Regions from separate parts of the Roseateles cavernae genome, predicted to be linked through region 3. Evidence: predicted binding sites of a transcription regulator. Region 3 holds the regulator's gene; each other region holds the start of a gene.
What was found. The regulator sigma-54, encoded in region 3, starts transcription at its own class of promoters, with help from an activator protein. The targets are predictions, from matches to a motif close to TGGCANGNAANCTGCTTT.
Positions count from the first base shown of each region.

Region 1 (5,949 bases), on a different contig from region 3:
CCGCGCTGCGTTCGACCAGGTAGAGGGCCAGGCCCCCCTGGCTCAACGCCGGGACGATGAAGGCATCGGCCTGGTCACCGGCCGGCACCAGACTTTTGGCACCCGAAAGGCGCAGACCGTCGGCGCGGGTGCTTGGCTGGTCGAAGCGGTAGCGGGCGCCACGCTCCTGATGAGCCATCACGATCAGGGCCTCACCGCCGGCGATCTTGGGCAGCCAGGCCGCTTGCAGCTCGGCCGGTGCATGGGCGAGCACGGCCGGCGCGATCAGCGCGGCCTGGGCATAGGGCTCCATCACGATGCCGCGGCCCAGCTCTTCCATCACCACCATGGCCTCGACCGGACCGAAACCCATGCCGCCCTGGGCCTCGGGCACGGCCAGGGCGCTCAGGCCCAGGCCGACCAGACCTTCCCAGGCCGGCCTGGAAAACCCGCCGGCCTTGACGCTGGCGTGGCGGCGAGCGAAGTCATAGTCCTTGTCGACCCAGCGGCGCACGGCGTCGCGCAGCGATTCCTGGTCTTCATTGAAGTCGAAATCCATGATCCGTCCTTTCTTTCAGCCGAGCACCGTCTGGGCGACGATATTGCGCTGCACTTCGTTGGAGCCGCCGTAGATGGTGGTCTTGCGATAGTTGAAGTAGTGGCTGGCCAGCGGCGCGCAATGGGCGGCGCCGATATGGTCGCCCTGCCAGCCGGCTTCCATCGCCTCCTGGATGAAGGGCAGGGCGAAGGGCCCGGCCGCCAGCATCATCAGCTCGGTATAGCGCTGCTGGATCTCGCTGCCGCGGATCTTCAGCAGGCCGGCGACATCCAGGCTTTGCTTGCCGCTCTTCTCGGCCGACAGCACGCGCAGCACCATCATCTCCAGCGCGACGATGTCGACCTCCAGCAGCGCGATCTGGTCGCGAAAGCGCTGCTCCTCGAGCATGCCTTCGCTCTTGGCGATGCGCTTGAGGCGCTCGAGTTCGCGCTTGGCGCGGTTCACGTCGGCGATATTGGTGCGCTCGTGGGCCAGCAGGTACTTGGCATAGGTCCAGCCCTTGTTCTCCTCGCCGACGAGGTTCTCGGCAGGCACCTCGACATTGTCGAAAAACACCTCGTTCACCTCATGCTCGCCGTCCAGCATGATGATGGGCCGCACGGTGACGCCGGGCGACTTCATGTCGATCAGCAGAAAGCTGATGCCGGCCTGGGGCTTGACTGCGGTGTCGGTGCGCACCAGGCAGAAGATCCAGTCGCCGTACTGGCCCAGCGTGGTCCAGGTCTTCTGGCCGTTGACGAGGTATTTGTCGCCCTGGCGTTCTGCCCTGCATTTGACCGAGGCCAGGTCCGACCCCGAACCCGGTTCGCTATAGCCCTGGCTCCACCAGACCTCGCCGCTCATGATGCCGGGCAGATGGCGTTGCTGCTGCTCGGGCGAGCCGAAAGCCATGATGACCGGCGCCACCATCACCGGGCCGAAGGGGACGACTCGTGGCGCTCCGGCCAGCGCGCATTCCTCCTCGAACAGATGGCGCTGCACAGCATTCCAGCCCGGTCCGCCGAACTGCTTTGGCCAGGCCCAGCCATGCCAACCCCTTTTGCCAAGAATCTTGGCCCAGCGCTGCATATCGTCCTTGGACAGCCGCAGGGCGTTGTGCACCTTGTGGCTGATGTCCTTGGGCAGGTTCTCGGCCACCCACTGCCGGATCTCGGAGCGGAACGCCAGTTCCTCGGGGGTGAAGTTCAGGTCCATGCTGTCTCCTCGAATACTTGCTGCTTTTTAGCACGAGCGTTCGATTTACAGCTGTCTCGGCAGGGACAAATCCTCGCTGGGCGACCCAAAACGAACAAAGCGCCTGCAAGAGGCGCTTTGTGCTTGGGTGATTGACTCAGGCTCGTGAGGAGCGCCGTGACACACGCAGGGCCAGCAAGGCCGCTGCTGCCAATGCCAGGGAGGCTGGCTCCGGAATGCCGGTCGACGGCTCCTGCTTGCCAGCGCCAGCAAAGGAGAACAGCTTGAAGTAATCCTTGTTGCCGTCGCCGGCCACTCCGCCCAGATTCGAATTGAAGGCACTGATCAGCCACCAGCTGGAACTCTTGTTCTTGCTGGCGTCAGCATTGTTGTTGAAGGTCGCGCTGGGACTGTTGGTGTTGGTCGATGCGGCCAGATCAAAAACATTGGCCACCAATTCCCAGCCTTGGCCGTTGCCGTCAAGAATGTCGGCCTTGATATCGGCCGTGGTCTTGCCCTGGACGTTCGGGGCATCGGCACCGACGTACCGCAGGATGGTGATGTCGGCGTCGTTGTAGCGCCAGCCGATGTTCAGCGCATTCAGGGCGACTGCGGAATCGAACTTGATCAGCAGAGAGTCGGTGTGGGTGTTGTTGTCCACCGAGTGCTGACCGCCAGTGCTGGTTTCGTTGTAGTCATTGACGATGCCGAACTCGACGCCGTCATACCTGCGCACCGAAGCCTTGTCGTAGCTTGAGCTGCTCGCGCCGCTGAATCCGGTGGTCGACCAGCCAGTCAGGGTTGCGTTGTTGACAACAGCGCCCGAGGTGGCACCGCAGCCATAGGCATTGCCGATATTGCTGACATTGCCGTTGGGGCCTGCCACCGTGCTCCCGCTCGCCGTCTGCGTGCAGGTGCTGGCTTTCCACGTCCAGGAGTCCGCTGCAAATGCCGGTGCGGCAAAGCCGGCGCCAAGCAAGGCGAGCAAGGCCAGGCATTTCAGAGGTTTTTTTGCCGTCATAGATGTCTCCGGAACGCAATCAGCTTGAAAAAGAATCATGACTGACGCAGAGCAAAAAACAGGCCAAGCACACGATTCTGAGGTTTGACAGGCACTTAGCGTCGATGCCTGGGTTTCCCATGGCAGGAATGTAAGCTTTTTTGACAGCCAAGTGCCCCCTCATTTGAGGGTTTGGAGCAGCGGCAGGGCTGCGGCGCGGATGTCGGCCGCGAGTGAGCCCTTGAGCGCCATCTGGAGCTCCTCACGGGCTTCTGCCTTTCGACCCAGCGCGGCAAGCACCACGCCCAGGTGGTAGCGGATCTCGGGGTTGTCCGGCTCGCGCAGACGGGCATCCCGCAGCAGCTGAAGCGCCCGCTCGTTTTGTCCGAGGCGGTGATAAGCCCAACCGGCCGTGTCAATGACCAGCGGATTGCGCGGTGCTTGCTGCAGCGCCGCTTCGGCGGTCTTGACCGCTGCCGCGGGCTGATCCAGGCGCAGCTGGACATTGGCCAGGTTGTTCAAGACTTCTGCGTCTTCGGGCTTCAATTTCAAGGCCGCCTCATAAGACCGTTGCGCCGCAGCAAAGTCGCCGGTGCGCGCCTGGGCATCGCCCAGCGCCTTGCGCACGACCAGGTCCCCGGGCTTGCCTTTCAGCCATTGCTCGGCAAGCTGGATCGCGGGTTTGCCGCCATCTTGTGCCGCGAGCACACGGAACAGCCGCAGCAGATGGGTGCTGTTGGGCTGGAGCTCCAGGGCGCGACGCAAGGATTCCTGTGCCGGGCCGGGCTGCTCGCGGGCCATATGAATGTCGGCCATCAGGTTGTGACCGATCGCCGCACGGGGCTGCAGTTGCAGGACCTGGCGGGCGCTCTTCTCGGCCTTGACGAGATCTCCCCGCAGCAATTCGGCGCTGGAGTTCATGGCCAGCGCCCGCGTCGACTGAGGCTCGGTGGACAGCACCTTCTCCAGCGTGTAGACGGCAGCATTGGGGTCGTTGGCCGTCATTTGCAGCTCGGCCACGCTCAAGAGCAGGCCGCTATCGAAGCCAGCCTTACGCGCGGCCGTCGTCAGGGTGCTGCGCATGCCGGGAATATCGCCGCCCAGGAACTGAGCCTGGGCGTAGGCGTTCAGGGCCTTGACGTCGTCAGGCGTGCGACCCAGCAGGCGCTTGGCGGCCGCCAAGGCGGCTGCGGCATCACCGGCCCGCAGATGCCAGGCGACCAGTGCGTGCTGGGCCTTCAAGGCGCCGGGGCCATTGCCTTCGACCGACCGCTCCAGCCAGCGCAAGGCGTCTTCGGGCTGGCGCCTCAGTTCCGATAGGGTTGCCATTTCGAAGAGCACATCGGCATTGCGCTCATCGGCCTTCAGCAAGGTCTTGAGTTGTGCGTCAGCCTCGGTCAGCTTGCCCGAGGCCAGCTCCACCCGTGCCAGCCCCAATCTCGGCTCCAGCAGCTCCGCGTCCAAGCTCAGGGCCTTCTGATAGGCGGTGCGTGCGCCGGCAAAGTCACCGGCGCGCTGCTTGGCGATGCCAGACAGCGTCCAGACGCTGGGGCTCTTCGGGTGGTGCTTGACCAATTGGTCGGCGATCTGACCTGCCTTCTTGAATTGTCTGCTGCCCAGATGGCGACTGACCAGTGCCATGCCGGCTTGCAACTGGCGTGGATCCTTCTTCAGTGCGGCTTCGAGTTCGGCAAGGCCGCTGGCCGTCTGGCCGCTCTGCAGCAGTCCCAGGCCCAGCACGGTCCTGAACTCGGCCGAATCGTTGCCACGCAAGGCGTCCTGCATCATCGAGGTCGCCTTGGCATGGCGCCCTTGTGAAACCAGCACCGAGGCATACATGGCCAGGGCCTGACTGTCGGCAGGCTGGGCACGCAGATAAGGTTCCAGCACCTCGGCAGCACGCTCGGGCTTGTTCTCGTCGATGTAGATCTGCGCCAGCAGCTTGACCAGCGGGCTAGGCCCCATCGCCCGGTGTGCAGCCTCCAGATAGGGCAGGGCCTTCAGATACTCGTTGAGCGCGAAGTGCGCCAGCCCATTGAGCATCAGGATCTGCGGGCGGTAGCGGATGAATTCAATCGGCACCGGGTCGAGCAGCGATGTGACACTGTTGAGGGCAGCGTTGGATGCGGCGATATCGCCGCTGCTGCGTGCCAGCAGGGCCTTCAGGTAGACGCCGCGCGGATCCTCGGGTGCGAGCTCCAGCAGCTTGCCCAGATCGATGGCCGCCTCTTTGCGACGGCCCTGGTCGATCTGCACGCCGACCCGTGCCAGGCGGGCCTCGATGTGCGCGGCGTCGACCCGCAGCGCCTGGTCGTAAGCGGCGGTGGCCGCCGCGATATCTCCGCGAGCGTGGAAAACCGTGCCTTTCTGATAGTGCGCCTCGGCCGAATTGGGCCCCAGGCGCACGGCGCCCTCGGCCACTTTCAGGGCTTCATCGAGTTGCCGCGCCCGCACGCGCAGCGGCACCTCCAGCAACCAGACCTCGAGATTGTTCCGGTCGATGCCGCGCGCCTCTTCCAGCACCATGAAAGCGGCGCGGATATCACCCCGGTCGGCATGGGCCGAGGCGTATTGCAGGAGCATTCTCTGCCGCAGCGCCGGAGGCAGGCCGTCAGGCTTGAGTTCGGTTCGCTCCAGCACCTGGCCGGGCTTGCCTTGGGCCGCCAGCGATTGAGCCAGTGCCAGGGCGATTTCGCTGCGATCCACACCCAGGCGCAAGGCCTCGCCAAAGGCGATCTCGGCGCCGGCCGCATCACCGTTGGCCAGCAGTGCGCGTCCCAGCAGCACCTGCACCGGCAACAGATTCTTGTCCTGCTGCAAGGCATTCTTCAGCTGGATGATGGCGCCGGCCATGTCCTTGCGCTGGTAGCGGCTCAGGGCATCTTCGTAGAAGGTGGCCGCCTTGCCCGAGTTGGCCAGGCAGGCCTGGGAAGCCAGGCTCAGACCGGCAAGCAGCAGACCGGCAAGGCGGCGCTGCGGCCATCGCTGACTGGAGCGGGACCGGGTCTGGCTGGCACAAGGCATGGGGGCAATCGTTGGCTGACGCATCGTGGTAATCATACGTTCCGCCAATGCCTCGCCCGCCTGACCCCACCCGCAGGCGAGGGGGCGCTCAGTAACGCAACTCCAGCGTCATGACATCGTTGTCCCTGCGCATCTGAAAGCGCGTCAGAAAGCTGTTGCCCAGCAGCACATGGCTCATCTGGCCGGGCAGGATGATGGCGTCGACATTGCGAAC
Region 1 covers NZ_JBDPLH010000004.1:213,823-219,771, forward strand. The annotation lists gene ABGI63_RS14430 (acyl-CoA dehydrogenase family protein) at 1-538, opposite strand, end outside; gene ABGI63_RS14435 (acyl-CoA dehydrogenase family protein) at 554-1,732, opposite strand; gene xdp1 (exosortase-dependent surface protein XDP1) at 1,869-2,732, opposite strand; gene prsT (XrtA/PEP-CTERM system TPR-repeat protein PrsT) at 2,892-5,735, opposite strand; gene ABGI63_RS14450 (retropepsin-like aspartic protease family protein) at 5,824-5,949, opposite strand, start outside.
Region 1: the regulator sigma-54 is predicted to act here: its motif matches at 2,781-2,798, upstream of xdp1 (exosortase-dependent surface protein XDP1).

Region 2 (5,949 bases), 770 kb from region 3:
TGGATGGTCGCCTGCACGATCAGCACCGAGGCGATGTTCGGCAGCACATGCTCGACGCTGATGCGCCAGGCGCCCTTGCCGCAGGCCCGCGCGGCCAGCACATAGTCGCGCGCCCATTGCGCCTTGGCGCTGGCGCGGCTGATGCGGGCAAAGGTCGGGATGTTGTGGATGCCGATCGCGGTGATGGCGTTGACGATGCCGGGACCGAACACCGCCGTCATCATGATGGCCAGCAGGATGGCCGGGAAGGCGAAGCTGAAGTCCGAGAAGCGCATCACCGCCTCCTCGACCCAGCCGCGCCGCGCCGCCGCCCACAGGCCCAGCAGGGTGCCCAGCCCCAAGCCGATGCCCACCGCGATCACGCCGACCAGGATGGAGTTGCGCGCGCCCAGCAGCAGCAGGCTGGCGATGTCGCGGCCCAGCGCGTCGGTACCCAGCCAGTGGGCCGCGCTGGGCGCCTGCAGCTTGGCCGGGATGTCGATCTCGTAGGGCGGCCAGGGGGTCCAGATCAGGGACAGCAGGGCCGCCAGCAGCAGCAGCGCGGTCAGCGCGGCGCCAAGAACAAAGCTGGGGTGTTTCAGCGCGCGCCTCATAGATCCGCCGCCTTGATGCGCGGGTCTATCCAGGCATAGAGCACATCGACGACGAAGTTGACGACGATCACCATGGCCGCCAGCAGCAGCACCGCATTGCGCACGACAATCAGGTCGCGGTTGGCGATGGCCTGGAAGATCAGCCGGCCCAGGCCCGGCAGATAGAACACGTTCTCGACCACGATGGTGCCGGCCAGCAGATTGGCGAACTGCAGGCCCATCACGGTCAGCACCGGAATCATCGCGTTGCGCAAGGCATGGCCCCACAGCGCGCCGCGCCGGCTCAGGCCCTTGGCGCGGGCGCTGCGGACGAAATCCTCGCGCAAGACCTCCAGCATCGCCGAACGCGTGATGCGGGCCAGGATGGCCGCCTGCACCACAGCCAGGGAGACGGCCGGCAGCAGCAGGGCCTGCAGCGCCGGCCAGACCCCACCGCCCTCCTCCGCGCGCCAGCCCGGAAAGCCACCGGCCGGCAGCCATTGCAAATGCACCGCGAACAGCAGGATCAGCAGGATCGCGAACCAGAAATTCGGCACCGCGATGCCCAGCTGGCTCAGGGCCATGGTGCCGACATCGCCGGGCTTGTTGTGGCGCGAGGCCGCATAGACGCCGGCCGACAGCGCGATCACCGTGGTCAGCGCCATCGCGATCAGCGCCAGCGGCACCGTCAGCGCCAGGCGCTCGGCCATCAGCTCGGCCACCGGCGTGCTGTAGGCGTAAGACAGGCCCATATCGCCGCGCAGCAGCAACCCCACCATCCAGGCTCCATAGCGAGTCCAGGCGCTGTCGTTCAGGCCGAGCTTCTCGGCCAGCGCGGCCACCGCCTCGGGCGCGGCGTCCGGCCCCATCAAGAGCTGGGCCGCATTGCCGGGCAACACCTCCAGCACACCGAACACCAGCAAGGAGGCCGCCAGCAGCGTGGCGATCAAGGTCGCGAAGCGCTTGAGCAGGAAAAGACTCATGCCCGGCCGGCCGGCGCTCGCCCGACCACGGCCGGCGGTACGGCGCGGCGCGGCCCGGTCTGCAGCTCGCCCTGCAGCTCGCGCTTCAGGCACAGAATCGTCTCGTGGATATGGGCGCGACCCAGGCGCTCGGCGGCGTCGCCATCGCCTGAGGCAATCGCCGCGACGATGCGCTCATGCTCCTCGATGGCCGGGCCGGCGCGCTCATGGCTGATCAGCACGGCCGGCGCAAACACCTGGGAGGTCTTGCGCACCAGGGCCAGCTGGGCATTGAGAAATTCGTTGTCGGCCAGCGCGATGATGGCCGAGTGGAAGTCCACATTGAAGCGGGTGTAGTCGGCCGGCGACCAGGGCTCCAAAGTGCGGCGCTGGGCCGCGATCATCGGATCGAGCAGCGCGTGCGCGCGCTCGGCACCGCGCTCGGCGGCCTGGCGCGCGGCCAGGCCATCCAGCATCTCGCGCATCGTGTAGGCATCCAGCAGCCGGCGCCGGTCGGCCCGCGCGACGCTGACGCCGCGCACCCCGTCGGCCTCCACCAGGCCCTCGCTCTGCAGCATGCGCAGCGCCTCGCGCAGCGGCGTGCGGCTGACCTTCAGGTCTTCCGACAGCTGCACCTGGCGCAGCAGCTCGCCGGGCGGGTAGAAGCCGGTATAGATGCGCTGGCGCAGCACCCGCGCAACCTCGTCGACCAAGCGCACGCGGCTCTGCCATTCAAACGCTTCCGGGGCATCCCCACCGCTCACAAGATTCATCGACCGCACCGCTGGCTCTGCTTACAACAGCCGCCATTCTGACGCGAGTCGGCCGGCGCTTCGCTCGCGTATTGGACTTTGGATACAAAGTACAGACAGGGGTTTGCCCCAGTTGGCCAGAAAACCAATGGCCATGATGGACGAGCGATCCGCGTGCTGACGTCCGGCAGGCCCGTCGCCCGCTCCCATATTTGTCGATTGACTTTACAAATTCCGACACGCGTCGCCCGAGCAAGTTACAAAGTGATTACAAAACAATGACTTAGAGAAATGGCATCAAGTTTGCTTACCTTGGGTCACCAGTCAGCACAAAGCCAGCCAAGGAGAACAGCCATGAAGTCCCAGGTCCTTTCCAAAGCCCTCAGAGGTCCGCGCTTTGCGCTGGCCACGCTGGGTCTTGCGCTGGCAGCGGCCAGCATGCCCGCCCAGGCCACCCTGACCTTGACGCCCAGCTCGGTCGGCATGATCGGCGTCATGGTGGATCCACCCAAGAATTGCGAGCCGGAATGCGTCTACACGGCGCTGGGCCTGAGCGCCGCCGATGGCGCCCTGTCGCTGCTCTACAAATCGGATGTCTCCGGCGGATCCGGCTTGGGTTCGGACTCCGGCACGTTTGCGAGCAGCTACACAACCACTTTCTCCAACTCGGCTGCAGACCCGGCCGATGCCTTGATCGAATATCTCAGCGGCGCCAGCATCGCTTGCCCGGACTGCTATCTGGCGATCAAGGACGGCAAGCACGAGCCCTCCTACTATTTCTACGATCTCAGCGCCTGGGACGGCATTGAGGACATCTTCCTCGACGGCTTCTGGCCCAACGGTGGCGCCATCTCCCATGTGTCGATCTGGGGTCGCGAGGGTGATGACGGCGGCGGTGGTGGCAGCGGTGGTGGCGGCTCCACCGTGCCGGAGCCGGGCAGCCTGGCCTTGGCCGGTCTGGCACTGCTGGGTGCGGCCGCCAGCCGTCGTCGCAAGCCCGACTGAGCATCCCTACCCGCCAATGCAAAAAACCCGCCTTTCGGCGGGTTTTTTTGACTCCTGAGCCGGCAGGCTTTCAGCCGGCCCGCCCTGTGCCCCTCAGAGGCTGACCTGGATGCTGACGCTGCGGGTATTGCCGGCTGCGTCCTTGGCAGTGGCGCTGATGCTGTGGGCGCCGGCCCTGAGCTTGCGGGTGTTCCAGCTGTAGCTGAGCGCGCCACCCTTGACCGTGGCCACCACCTGGCCGTTGATGGCCAAGGTCTGCGTGATGCCGGCCGCACCGGAGTCATCGGAGGCCTGCACCGTGATACCGACCGTGCCTGACACCTTGGCGCCGTTGGCAGGGTTGCTGATGGTCAGCACCGGTGGCGTGCTGTCGACCACCGCCACGGCCGGCGCGTTCGACACCATGACGGTCAGCGCCGCCGAGGCAGCGCTGTTGCCGGCCGCATCGAAGGCCTGGGCGCTCAGGCTTGCCGAACCGTTGGCCACCTTGCTGGAATCCCAGCTGAAGGCATAGGGCGCGCTGGTGTCGCTGGCCACCAGGCTGCCGTTGGCGCGCAGCTCGACCCGCACGACGCCGATGTTGTCGCTGGCATTGACATCCACCGCCACCAGGCCGCTGACCGTGCTGCCGCCCTGCGGGCTGGCCATCGCAACGGTGGGAGCCTGGGTATCCGGGGCCTGCGCCGCCAGGCTGGCCTGGACCGCCGCCGCCGCATTGACCCTGCCATGGCCGTAGAGCTTGTCGCGGCCGGCCGTGCCCAGATCCAGCGCGGTCGAGTAGAGCAGGCTTTCAATCTGGTCGCTGGCCAGCGAGGGCTTGGCCGCCATCATCAGCCCGACCACGCCGGCCACCACCGGGCTGGACAGCGAGGTGCCCCACCAGGCCTGATAGCCACCGCCGCGGGTGGTGGTCCAGATGTCCTGGCCGGGCGCGGCCAGGGTCACGTAGCTGCCGTAGCTGGACCAGCTGCTGCGCTGGTCGTTGGCATCGGTGGCCGAGACCGTGATCATGGTGGAGCTCGCCCCGGTGGTTTCCTCGATGCCGGTATTGCCGGCCGACACCACCACCAGGCCGCCCTTGCTCTTCATGTACTGGGCGGCGCTGCGCACCGAGGAACTGCCGGTCACGCCGCCATAGCTGATATTGGCCACCCGCGCCCCGTTGTCGGCGGCCCAGATCAGACCCTGAGCCACCGTGCTCCAGTAGGCATAGGCATTGGCGTCGGCGATGCGCACCGGCATCAGCCGGGCCAGGCCGGCCACGGCCGCAACGCCGGTGCCATTGTTCAGCGTCGCCGCCGCCGCGCCGGCGACGGCCGTGCCGTGGCCATGGACATCGGCGGTGTTCGAATTGCCGTCGATCACATTCCAGCCGGCCACCAGGCGCGCGGCCAGGTCAGGGTGGGCGGCGTCGATGCCGGAGTCCAGCACCGCAATCGTGATGCCCGCCCCCTGGCTGCTGTCCCAGGCCTGGGGCACCCCGATCTTGCCAAGATGCCACTGGCTGCCGGCATAGGGATCGTTGACGGCGAAGGCCGGCGCGACGCGCTGGTCCAGCTCGGCAAAGCGCAGCTGCGGATGCTTGCTGAGCAGGGCCTGCACGGCCTTCTCGGACGCATTGCCGGGCAGTTCGACGACATAGAGATCGCTGCGCCCCAGGCGCCGCGCCTTGCCGCCATGCAGGCCGCTGATCTTGCCGAGCTCGCCCTCGGCCAGCCCGGCCCGCGCGCCGACGATCAGGCGGCCGGGCGCATGCTGCGGCACGCCGGCGGCCGGCGGCTGTTCGTTGAGCACCTGCTGCGGGTCCAGACCGGCCAGGGTCGCTTCGGTCGAGAGCCCGGTCCGTGCCACGCGCAGCACATGGCGGCCATTGAGCGTGACCAGCAGGCAGTGGCGTGCCTCGCAAAAGCTCAGCGCCGGCTCCGCCGTCGCCGCGCTCCACTGCGAGCGATCGGGCTGGGCGCAGACCGAGTTGCCGGACATCTGCAAGCCCTGCAGCTCCTGGCCATAGCTCTGGGCGCCGAACACGCCGTCGCGCCGGATCCAGACCAGCTCGTCGAAGCGCTGCCGGTCCATGCGTTGACGCAGCTTGGCGCGGAGCTCGGGCGAGAGATCCTGGAAGCGATCAACCACGCTGGCCACATCGCCATCGAAAGCCTGCTGGGAAGCGGGGTCCCAGGAACAAGTCCCGCTGCTGGCCAGACTGGCGGCCAATGCAATTGCTGTAAGCGCCATGGTGGCTGCTCCGTACAGAACGAGATACCTGCGCGGACTCCATGGCCCGCATCATCGCTCTCGCAAACTCCCTGTTACTGCCGGCCCGGGGTATTCAATCCAGACCGGCGCCCAGCTTAGGGACGGGGCAACACCGGCGTCTGTAAGCCATTGTTGCTTCGCGCTATGCAGTTGACGACTTCGTGCATTAGTGCCCAAAGCGATGGCGCTGGCAAGCGTCGCCCCCGCAATCCGGGGGCGCCGATCAGAGAAAAAAATCGATGCGGTGGCTGGCCAGGTTTTCGTGTGAGACGCGCCGCCGTCCGACGCACCACCAGCCGATATCGCGCAAGCTGCGGGCATCCAGGTCATCGAGCCGCTCGGGCTCGCTGGGCCGGGCGGCGGTACCGAAAAACAGCGCCCACAGCCCTTGCCCCCAGCGGC
Region 2 covers NZ_JBDPLH010000001.1:389,483-395,431, forward strand. The annotation lists gene ABGI63_RS01895 (ABC transporter permease) at 1-593, opposite strand, end outside; gene ABGI63_RS01900 (ABC transporter permease) at 590-1,555, opposite strand; gene ABGI63_RS01905 (GntR family transcriptional regulator) at 1,552-2,307, opposite strand; gene ABGI63_RS01910 (PEP-CTERM sorting domain-containing protein) at 2,641-3,291, shown strand; gene ABGI63_RS01915 (MHFG family PEP-CTERM protein) at 3,385-5,526, opposite strand; gene ABGI63_RS01920 (hypothetical protein) at 5,771-5,949, opposite strand, start outside.
Region 2: the regulator sigma-54 is predicted to act here: its motif matches at 2,579-2,596, upstream of ABGI63_RS01910 (PEP-CTERM sorting domain-containing protein).

Region 3 (5,949 bases):
GGTAGTGCAGCTCCAGCTGTTCCAGCGGCAAGGCCTCGCGCAGATCGGCCTCCAGCGCGGCGCGCTCGGCCAGCGCCGCCTGGGTCAGCGGGTCGAAGAAGCACAGCTGGTTGCGCCCGGCCGCCTTGGCCTGGTACATCGCATGGTCGGCATGCTTGAGCAGGTCCTCGCTGCTGGCGTCGCCGGCGCCCCAGATCACGATGCCTATGCTGGGCGTGCTGTGGTGCAGATGCTCGTCCAGCTGGTAGGGCTGGCCCAGCACGCGCAGCAGCTTCTCGGCGGCCGCCTCGGCATGCAGGGCGGCGATGCCGGCGTCCGCGCCGAGGTCCTGCAGCAGCACGACGAACTCGTCGCCGCCCCAGCGTGCCACCGAATCCTGCGCGCGCAGCGCGGCCTGCAGGCGCTGGGCGATGCTTGTCAGCAGGCGGTCGCCCATGCCGTGGCCCAGGGTGTCGTTGAGCGACTTGAAGTTGTCGATGTCGATGAAGAGCACTGCGCCATGCCGGCCGCTGCGCTGGCTGGCGGCCAGGCTCTGCGCCAGCCGGTCCAGCAGCAGGCGGCGATTCGGCAGGGCGGTCAGCGGGTCGTAGAAGGCCAGCCGTTCGATCGCGGCCTCGGCGCGCCTGCGCTCGGAGATGTCGCGGGCCAGGCCGATGAACAGGGTCTGGCCGCGACGCTCGATGCGCGAGACGGCCAGGCTCATCGGGAACACCTCGCCGCTCTTGCGGCGGCCATCGACATCGCGGCCCTGGCCGATCACGCGCGCCGGACCGCCGGCCAGATAGCGCTGCAGATAGTCGTCGTGCCGGCCGCTGTCGGGCGCGGGCATCAGCAGGCTGATATTGCGGCCAATGGCCTCCGCCGCCGGATAGCCGAAGATGCGCTCCGCCGCCGGGTTGAAGGAGGCGATCTGCCCGGCGCTGTCTATCGTGATCACCGCGTCCACCATATGGTCGAGGATGGCCTGGGTGTGCTGGGCCTGCTCCTGCAGCTTGAAGGCGGCCTGCTGAGCCGTCGCGAAGATCAGGCGCTGGCGGCGCTGCCACAGCAGCAGCGCCGCCGCCATGCCCAGCGACAGCAGGCCGCCGATCAGCAGCACCGCATGGAGCTGGCGCCGCCAGGGCGCCTCGATGCCTTGCAGAGCCCGCCCGACGGCCACCAGCAGGCCGGCATCGGTGCGCAAGCCGGCCGGGCTGACATGGCGGGCGGCGGCCAGGCGCTCGTCCTGGCTGATCTGGGCGCGCATGCGGTGCAGGCTGGCGTTCTGGCCGCTGGCCAGATGGCGGGCCAGGATGGAGTCCGGCATGGCCAGCAGATTGCGGCCGATCCAGCGCTCATCGGGCGGTGTCATGCTGAACAGCAGGCCGCCGGTATGGGCCAGCGCGCTCCAGGTGTCGGGCGAGGGCTGGGCGGTCTCCAGCACCAGGCGGAAGTAGTCCGGGTCCAGGCTGGCGGTGACCACGCCCTCGAAGCGGCCCTGGGCATCGAACAGGGCCCGCGCCAGGGTCAGCGTGTGCACGCCCATGACGCTGCGAAACGGCGGCGAGACATAGAGCAGCCCGGGGTCGGGCCGCTGTTGCGGCACGCTGAAGTAGTCGCGCGAGCGCACATCCAGGCCCAGCAGCTGCGGCACCGAGCTGGCTCGCACCCGGCCCTGGGCATCGACCAGCATCAGCACGCGCACGCCGGGCATGGCGCGTGCCAGGGTCTGCAGCAGCGCGGCGCTGTCCTGCGGCAGCCGCTCGGCGCGCCAGCCCCGGCGCTGCACGGCCACGGTGTCCAGCGCCGCCTTGATCGCCAGCATCTGCTGCGAGACGATGCCGTCCAGCGTCTGCACCAGCACCTGCAGCTTCTCGCCCTCATGCCGGTGCAGGGCGCTGCGCTCGGCCTGCAGCCACCAGGCTGCCGCGATCCAGGCCAGGCTGGCGGCGGCGAGCAGGGCCAGCCATTGGCGCAGGAAATGTCTCTCCGGGCGATGGGGGCTGAGATGGGCGTTGTGCATGAGCTGGAGGGCAGGAACGGCACGATAGCCGCTGACCCTCTTGGCGCTCTTGATATGTATCAACAGGCGCAGCGCCTGTGTCGCCTCACATGGCCTTGCGCAGATTCGCCGGCGCGATCTTCAGGGCTTCGCGGTACTTGGCGACGGTGCGGCGGGCGACCTGGATGCCTTGCTCTTCGAGCATGTTCGACAGCGCGCTGTCGGACAGCGGCTTGGCCGCGTCCTCGGCCGCGACGAACTGCTTGATCAGCGCGCGCACCGCCGTGCTGGAGGCATTGCCGCCGGCCTCGGTGTTCAGGCCGGAGCCGAAGAAGTACTTGAGCTCGAAGGTGCCGAAGCGGGTCGCCATGTACTTGGCATTCGTCACCCGGGAGATGGTCGACTCGTGCAGGCCCAGCTCGTCGGCTATTTCTCGGAGCACCAGCGGCTTCATCGCCAGCTCGCCATGGGTGAAGAAACCCTTCTGCCGCTCGACGATGGCTTGCGAGACGCGAAGGATGGTGTCGAAGCGCTGCTGGATGTTCTTGATGAACCAGCGCGCTTCCTGCAGTTGGGCGCCCAGCGGCGAGTTGCTGACGCCGCCGCGGGTGGCACGCAGCGCCTGGGCATAGAGCTCGTTGATGCGCAGCTTGGGTGCGACCTCGGGGTTCAGCATCACGCGGAACTCGCGGCCGACCTTGTGAACGATCACGTCCGGGATCACTGCCTGGGCCTGGCCGCGCGCGAACTGGCGGCCCGGCTTGGGCTCGAGGCTGGTGATCAGGGCCTGGGCTTCACGCAGCAAGGCCTCGTCGGCGCCGGTCAGCGCCATCAGCTTCTTCAGATCGCGCCTGGCCAGCAGCTCCAGATGCTGCTTGCACACCAGGATGGCCACCACCTGGGCCTCGCTGCGCGGCCGTGCGCGCAGCTGCAGGATCAGGCATTCGGGCAGGTCGCGGGCACCGACGCCCAGCGGCTCGAGGCTTTGCAACCACTTGAGCGCGCAGCGCAGCCGGTCCAGCAACTCGTCGCGCGCCTCGGCATCCGAATCGCCGGCGAGGGATTCGACCAGCTCTTCGAGGCTGTCCTCCAGATAGCCGTCCTCGTTGAGCGACTCGATCAGCACATAGAGCGCGGCGCGGTCCTCGGGGCTCAGCATCATGCCCGCGAGCTGCTGGTTCAGGTGCTCCTGCAGGCTCAGGCCCGGCGAGTCCTGCTCGGGGCGCTCGCCGTCTTCGTCGCCGCTGCCGGAGCCGCTGTTGCTCGGCAGCTCGCGGATGCCGTCGAAGTCATCGCGCTCGGTGCCGTTCTCCCAGTCCTCGCGCTCGGTGGCGCCGAAGTCCTCGGCCTGGATCTCGGGCGTGGTCTCGGGCTCGCCGGCGCCGCTGTCGGCACCGATCTCGTCCTGGGCCTTGCGGATTTCGGGCAGCTCGGCCGCGGCCGGTGCGTCGGGGGATTCCTCTTCGGTTTCGAGCAGCGGATTCTGGGCCAGCATCTGCTCGACTTCCTGGTTCAGCTCCAGCGTCGACAGCTGCAGCAGGCGGATCGATTGCTGCAGCTGGGGGGTGAGCGCCAGATGCTGGCTGAGGCGGACCTGTAAGCTTTGCTTCATGGGCTTACATTCGGAAATGTTCGCCCAGATAGACCTTGCGCACGTCGGCGTTGTCGACGATCTCGTGCGGTGTGCCCTCGGCCAGCACCGTGCCCTCGCTGATGATGTAGGCGCGATCGCAGATGCCCAGGGTCTCGCGCACATTGTGGTCGGTGATCAGCACACCGATGCCGCGGCTCTTCAGGAAGCGGATGATGCGCTGGATCTCCAGCACCGCGATCGGGTCGACGCCGGCGAAGGGTTCGTCCAGCAGGATGAAGCGCGGCTGGGTGGCCAGCGCACGGGCGATCTCGACACGGCGGCGCTCGCCGCCGGAGAGCGCCGGCGCCGGGCTGTCGCGCAGCTTCTCGATGCTCAGCTCGTCCAGCAACTTTTCGAGCGCCTCGTTGATGCGGGCGCTCGACCAGGCGCGGCCGTTCTCGTCCTGCTGCAACTCCAGCACCGCGCGGATGTTTTCCTCGACCGTCAGCTTGCGGAAGATCGAGGCTTCCTGCGGCAGATAGGACAGGCCCAGGCGCGAGCGCTGGTGGATGGGCAGGCGCTGCACGGCCTGGCCGTCGATGCGGATCTCGCCGGCATCGGCGCGCACCAGGCCGACGATCATGTAGAAGCTGGTGGTCTTGCCGGCGCCGTTGGGGCCCAGCAGGCCAACCACCTCGCCGCTGTGCACATCGAGATGGACGTTCTTGACCACCTTGCGCACGCCATAGCTTTTCTGCAGGCCCTCGGCCTCCAGGCGGCTGACGGCGGCGCTGGGTTCCGGGGCGGCGGCCGTCATGAAGGCTTGCGCGGCTGTTGCAAGCCCGGGCTGGTCTGCAGCGGCAGGGCCGGCTCGGAAGCGGCCGGCTCGGAAGCCGCCGCGCGCGGCATCAGCACCATGCGACCACGGCCGGCCGGGTGGGGCGAGGCCTGGCCGCCCTCGATGCTGAAGACCTCGGAACGGTTGTCGTAATGGATCACCGCGCCGACCACCTCGTCGGCCACGGTGGCGCCGCGCATGCGCCGCACCACGGCATTGCCGACGAAGCGCACGGTGTCGGAGCGGCTGTCGTACTCGACCTGGTCGGCCGAGCCCTCGACTGCCTCGCCCGGCACATCGCGGGCCTGGCGGAAGGTCACCGGCTTGCCGGTCTCGCCGCTGGCATAGGCCTGCTGGTAGCCGTCGCTGGTCTCGCGTACATCCATGCGGGCCGCGCGCATCACCATGCTGCCCTTGCTGAGCACGACATTGCCGCTGAACTCGGTGCGCTGCTTGACGAAGTCGACCCCGCCGCGGTCGTAGTCGATATTGATCGGCTTGTTGCGGTCGGCCTTTTCGGCCTGCGCGGAGCCCGCCCAGCCGCCGGCGGCCAGCGCCAGGGCAAGCAGCATCGATCGGAGGGGGGCAGGTCTGTTGTTCATGGCGGCACAGTTCTTGCAGACCATTCTAGCCCCGGATTGGGGCCCGGGCGGGGTCAGGCCTTGCCGCTGCGCAGACGCTGGACCAGGAAGTCGACCGTGGCCAGCGCGCGCTGGCCCGATTCGATCTCGCTGACACGCTGGCCGGCAGAGGCCAGCGCCGGCGAGGTCCAGAAGCGGCCGCCGACGCCCAGGGCCGGCACGCCGTCGATGCGGTAGGCCTCGCTGAGCTTCTCGGCCTGGGTGCATTTGGTTTGCACGCCGAAGGAGTTGTAGGCCTGGGTGAACTTGTCCGCCTCGATGCCCAGCGGCGTCAGGAACTCGGTCATGGCCTTGACGCTGTCAAGGGCCTTGCCCTCGCGGTGCATCGCGGCAAAGACGCGGGCGCGCACGTCTTTTTCCTTGCCCAGCGCTTCGAGTGCATAGAACAGGCGCTGGTGCAGCTTCACATTGGCACGGAAAGCCACATGCACATGGCGGAAGCTGACGTCGGCGGGCAGTTGCTTGACCCAGTCGGCCACCACCGGCTCGAAGGCATTGCAGTGCGGGCAGCCGTACCAGAAGAATTCCACCACCTCGATCTTGCCCGGCGTGCCCGGCAGCGGCTGCGCCAGGCGCTGGTAATGCTTGCCCTCTTGCGGGCCGCCCTGGGCCAGACTCAGGCCCGGCACAGCCAGGGCCAGACCGGACAAGCCCAGCTGGGCAGAAAAATCACGACGCTTCATCCTGAAATCCTTTGCGAGGCAGCAGTAACAGATAACGCCTGCATCCTAAGCGAGTTGACTGCTCAGCGCTGGACGCGCACCAGATTCGCCTCGATGCCGGCGGCCTCGACCTTGCGCTGCAGGCCCTCGGCCTCGTCGCGGCCGTCCATCGGTCCGATGCGCACGCGGAACACCACGCGGCCCGACTGCTCGCGCTCATAGACCTTGGCGCTGAAGCCCTGCATCGCCAGCTT
Region 3 covers NZ_JBDPLH010000001.1:1,159,622-1,165,570, forward strand. The annotation lists gene ABGI63_RS05515 (bifunctional diguanylate cyclase/phosphodiesterase) at 1-2,002, opposite strand, end outside; gene ABGI63_RS05520 (RNA polymerase factor sigma-54) at 2,088-3,593, opposite strand; gene lptB (LPS export ABC transporter ATP-binding protein) at 3,598-4,371, opposite strand; gene lptA (lipopolysaccharide transport periplasmic protein LptA) at 4,368-4,964, opposite strand; gene ABGI63_RS05535 (thiol:disulfide interchange protein DsbA/DsbL) at 5,048-5,716, opposite strand; gene ABGI63_RS05540 (SPOR domain-containing protein) at 5,779-5,949, opposite strand, start outside.